DNA from 2 places in the Bacillus sp. WC2503 genome. Region 1 is predicted to be linked to the other one. Evidence: a T-box and tRNA genes for the amino acid it is inferred to sense, from the RefSeq annotation. Region 1 holds a T-box; the other holds one or more tRNA genes.
The links. The T-box of region 1 lies ahead of thrS (threonine--tRNA ligase). A T-box ahead of a tRNA ligase gene usually reads a tRNA of that ligase, here a tRNA-Thr.

Region 1 (2,219 bases):
AATATAGAATTGAATAATTTACCAGTTGGGCAGTGGAGAGATTTATCGAAGAAAGAGAAAAGACGTCTATTTTCAGATTTAAATTACGAACCACAAGATTGGTAAAATTGTGAAGTGAAACCAAAAAAATTTGGTTTCACTTTTTTAAATTAAATAAATAATTTTTTTAAACACTTGCAAAAATAAAATGAATAAGATATATTAAATAACAATAAATGGATGTTTTATAAAAGCAAAGAAAAGGACACGAGTTATTTTACCCGGTTATACAGAGAAGGAAGGAAAGCTGAGAACTTCCTAACGCAGAAAAATAACTTACCACCTTAGAGCTGCACTGGGGAAATGAAGTATCTAGTGCCGTGTATGCGACGTTATCGCAAAAGAAGCCATTATGTTTTTTGTGATGGGAATCTGGGTGGAACCACGGATATAAGCATATTCGTCCCTATTTTAGGGATGAATATGCTTTTTTGCATTCAATTTCATAATAAGCGAAGAAAAGGACACGAGTTATTTTACCCGGTTATACAGAGAAGGAAGGAAAGCTGAGAACTTCCTAACGCAGAAAAATAACTTACCACCTTAGAGCTGCACTGGGGAAATGAAGTATCTAGTGCCGTGTAAACGACGTTACCGTAAAAGAAGCCATTGTAGGTTTACAATGGGAATCTGGGTGGAACCACGGGTAAAAGCACGCTCGTCCCTATTTTAGGGATGAGTGTGCTTTTTATTATGAAATGGAGAGATGAAAAATGAAAGAACAGATGATTGAAATTAAATTTCCAGATGGTAGTGTTAAAGAATTTGTAAAAGGAATTACTTTAGAAGAAATTGCTGGATCAATTAGTAGTAGCTTGAAAAGGAAAGCAGTCGCGGGGAAAGTAAATGATCAGTTATATGATTTACGCCGAAATATTGAAGAAAATGCGGAAGTAGAAATCATTACTATAGATTCAAATGATGGAGTAGAAATTGCAAGACACTCTGCGGCACATATTTTAGCGCAAGCTGTAAAAAGATTATATGGTGATATAAATCTTGGGGTAGGGCCTGTTATTGAAAATGGATTTTATTATGATATGGATCTTCCAAGTAGTGTAAACGTAGAAGATTTACCAAAAATCGAGAAAGAAATGAGAAATATTATAAAAGAAAATATAAGTATAGAACGAGTTGAGGTTTCTCGAGAAGAAGCAGCAAAACTGTTTCAAGAAATGAACGATCGCTTGAAATTAGAACTTTTAGAAGCAATTCCTAGTGGGGAAAGTGTAACACTATATAAACAAGGTGAATTTGTAGATTTATGTAGGGGGCCACATGTACCATCTACAGGTTATTTGAAAGCATTTCAATTAACTCACGTTTCCGGTGCATATTGGCGAGGTGATAGTAATAACCAAGTGCTTCAGCGTATATATGGTGTTGCATTCTCTTCTCAAAAAGAGTTAGAAGAGTATTTACATTTTGTTGAAGAAGCAGCAAAAAGAAACCACCGTAAGTTAGGTAATGAACTTGAGTTATTTATGTTTTCTGAAGAGGCTCCGGGAATGCCATTTTATTTACCGAAAGGCCAAATTATTCGGAATGAATTAGAAGCATTTTTAAGAGAAATTCAAAAAGAATACAATTATCAAGAAGTACGCACTCCGTTTATGATGAACCAAGAAGTATGGGAGAGATCAGGGCACTGGGGCCATTATAAAGATAATATGTATTTCTCAGAAGTAGACAACAAAAGTTTTGCATTAAAGCCAATGAACTGTCCAGGACACATGCTTATGTTCAAAAATAAATTGCATTCTTATCGTGAATTACCAATTCGCATGTGTGAGTTCGGTCAAGTGCATCGCCATGAATTTAGCGGAGCGTTAAACGGATTATTAAGAGTACGTACTTTCTGCCAAGATGATGCTCATTTATTTGTAACACCAGAACAAATTGAGGATGAAATTAAATCCGTAATGGGGCAAATTGATTACGTATATAAAACTTTTGGATTCGAATATGAAGTGGAGCTGTCTACTCGTCCAGAAGATTCAATGGGTGACGATAAATTGTGGGAGCAAGCAGAAGCCGCATTAGAAAATGTATTACAGTCATTGAATTATAAATATAGACTAAATGAAGGTGACGGCGCATTTTATGGACCGAAGATTGATTTCCATATTAAAGATGCCTTAAATAGAAGTCACCAGTGCGGAACAATTCAGCTTGATTTC
Region 2 (2,219 bases), 2.4 Mb from region 1:
TCGGCGGTTCGATCCCGTCATCCTCCACCATTTAGCCGACTTAGCTCAATTGGTAGAGCAACTGACTTGTAATCAGTAGGTTGGGGGTTCAAGTCCTCTAGTCGGCACCAGTAACTATGGCGGTTGTGGCGAAGTGGTTAACGCACCGGATTGTGGCTCCGGCATTCGTGGGTTCGATTCCCATCAGTCGCCCCATTTTTTCTTAAATAAATTAATATGCGGGTGTGGCGGAATTGGCAGACGCACCAGACTTAGGATCTGGCGCCTTTGGCGTGGGGGTTCGACTCCCTTCACCCGCACTTTTAATAAAATATCTCATAACATGTCTTGCGGAAGTAGTTCAGTGGTAGAATACAACCTTGCCAAGGTTGGGGTCGCGGGTTCGAATCCCGTCTTCCGCTCCAATTTTCAATATGACATGCCGGGGTGGCGGAACAGGCAGACGCACAGGACTTAAAATCCTGCGGTGGGTGACCACCGTGCGGGTTCGACCCCCGCCCTCGGCACCATATGCGCCCGTAGCTCAATTGGATAGAGCGTTTGACTACGGATCAAGAGGTTAGGGGTTCGACTCCTCTCGGGCGCGCTTTTATTAACGGGAAGTGGCTCAGCTTGGTAGAGCACCTGGTTTGGGACCAGGGGGTCGCAGGTTCAAATCCTGTCTTCCCGATATTCCCAAAAACATGGGGCCTTAGCTCAGCTGGGAGAGCGCCTGCCTTGCACGCAGGAGGTCAGCGGTTCGATCCCGCTAGGCTCCACTTATTTTTATATTACTTATGGCGGTGTAGCTCAGCTGGCTAGAGCGTACGGTTCATACCCGTGAGGTCGGGGGTTCGATCCCCTCCGCCGCTACCATAAGGACCTTTAGCTCAGCTGGTTAGAGCAGACGGCTCATAACCGTCCGGTCGTAGGTTCGAGTCCTACAAGGTCCACCACTCAAAGTTTATATCTCGGAGGTATACCCAAGTTCGGCTGAAGGGATCGGTCTTGAAAACCGACAGGCGGCGAGAGTCGCGCGGGGGTTCGAATCCCTCTACCTCCTCCATTTTTTCTAAATTAAATATTTTATCATCGCGGGGTGGAGCAGCACGGTAGCTCGTCGGGCTCATAACCCGAAGGTCGCAGGTTCAAATCCTGTCCCCGCAACCAAATGGTCCCGTGGTGTAGTGGTTAACATGCCTGCCTGTCACGCAGGAGATCGCCGGTTCGACCCCGGTCGGGACCGCCATTTTTTTACATAAAGGCTCGGTAGCTCAGTCGGTAGAGCAGAGGACTGAAAATCCTCGTGTCGGCGGTTCGATTCCGTCCCGAGCCACCATTTTGAAATCGCAAGCCGGCTTAGCTCAATTGGTAGAGCAACTGACTTGTAATCAGTAGGTTGGGGGTTCAAGTCCTCTAGCCGGCACCACTTTCAAAATGAGCCATTAGCTCAGTTGGTAGAGCATCTGACTTTTAATCAGAGGGTCGAAGGTTCGAATCCTTCATGGCTCACCATTTACAATTTAATGCGGGTGTAGTTTAGTGGTAAAACAAGAGCCTTCCAAGCTCTGGTCGAGAGTTCGATTCTCTTCACCCGCTTTTCAATTATGGGCCTATAGCTCAGCTGGTTAGAGCGCACGCCTGATAAGCGTGAGGTCGATGGTTCGAGTCCATTTAGGCCCACCATAATTGTTCCGCAGTAGCTCAGTGGTAGAGCTATCGGCTGTTAACCGATCGGTCGTAGGTTCGAGTCCTACCTGCGGAGCCATATTATAGAGAAGTACCCAAGTGGCTCAAGGGGCTCCCCTGCTAAGGGAGTAGATCGCGAACGCGGTGCGAGGGTTCGAATCCCTTCTTCTCTGCCAGAATTGGCCCGTTGGTCAAGTGGTTAAGACACCGCCCTTTCACGGCGGTAACACGGGTTCGAATCCCGTACGGGTCATACTAAAAGAGATAGCATAATCTGCTATCTCTTTTTTGTTGTGTAAAAGTGGGCTTTGGATAGTCTGCTTTTTTTTATGGATTTCTTGTATACTTTTTTCTATTTGAATCGTCTAACTAATAGAAAGGAGAGAGCGATGGAGTATGAAAAAATCATTATAGAAACATCTAAAAGCATTTATAGGTATTTACTTAAAATTGGAGTACCACCAGTAGAAGCAGAAGATATCGTTCAAGACACGATACATAAGGCATTAGTATCTATACCGAATATGAAAATTACGTATATAAAAACATGG

Region 2: it encodes a tRNA-Thr, which carries the amino acid that the T-box ahead of thrS (threonine--tRNA ligase) is inferred to sense. The anticodon was not compared.

Annotation. Positions count from the first base shown of each region.
Region 1 is NZ_JBQYMD010000001.1:1,629,461-1,631,679, forward strand. Features, by position in the region: gene rluF (23S rRNA pseudouridine(2604) synthase RluF) at 1-105, shown strand, start outside; T-box leader at 227-450, shown strand; T-box leader at 486-708, shown strand; gene thrS (threonine--tRNA ligase) at 753-2,219, shown strand, end outside.
Region 2 is NZ_JBQYMD010000001.1:4,074,835-4,077,053, reverse strand. Features, by position in the region: tRNA gene ACUN26_RS21080 (tRNA-Val) at 1-30, shown strand, start outside; tRNA gene ACUN26_RS21075 (tRNA-Thr) at 35-110, shown strand; tRNA gene ACUN26_RS21070 (tRNA-His) at 120-195, shown strand; tRNA gene ACUN26_RS21065 (tRNA-Leu) at 219-299, shown strand; tRNA gene ACUN26_RS21060 (tRNA-Gly) at 330-404, shown strand; tRNA gene ACUN26_RS21055 (tRNA-Leu) at 421-509, shown strand; tRNA gene ACUN26_RS21050 (tRNA-Arg) at 513-586, shown strand; tRNA gene ACUN26_RS21045 (tRNA-Pro) at 597-670, shown strand; tRNA gene ACUN26_RS21040 (tRNA-Ala) at 686-758, shown strand; tRNA gene ACUN26_RS21035 (tRNA-Met) at 779-855, shown strand; tRNA gene ACUN26_RS21030 (tRNA-Ile) at 859-935, shown strand; tRNA gene ACUN26_RS21025 (tRNA-Ser) at 953-1,045, shown strand; tRNA gene ACUN26_RS21020 (tRNA-Met) at 1,073-1,149, shown strand; tRNA gene ACUN26_RS21015 (tRNA-Asp) at 1,153-1,228, shown strand; tRNA gene ACUN26_RS21010 (tRNA-Phe) at 1,243-1,318, shown strand; tRNA gene ACUN26_RS21005 (tRNA-Thr) at 1,333-1,408, shown strand; tRNA gene ACUN26_RS21000 (tRNA-Lys) at 1,419-1,494, shown strand; tRNA gene ACUN26_RS20995 (tRNA-Gly) at 1,508-1,578, shown strand; tRNA gene ACUN26_RS20990 (tRNA-Ile) at 1,589-1,665, shown strand; tRNA gene ACUN26_RS20985 (tRNA-Asn) at 1,673-1,747, shown strand; tRNA gene ACUN26_RS20980 (tRNA-Ser) at 1,754-1,844, shown strand; tRNA gene ACUN26_RS20975 (tRNA-Glu) at 1,850-1,921, shown strand; gene ACUN26_RS20970 (RNA polymerase sigma factor) at 2,058-2,219, shown strand, end outside.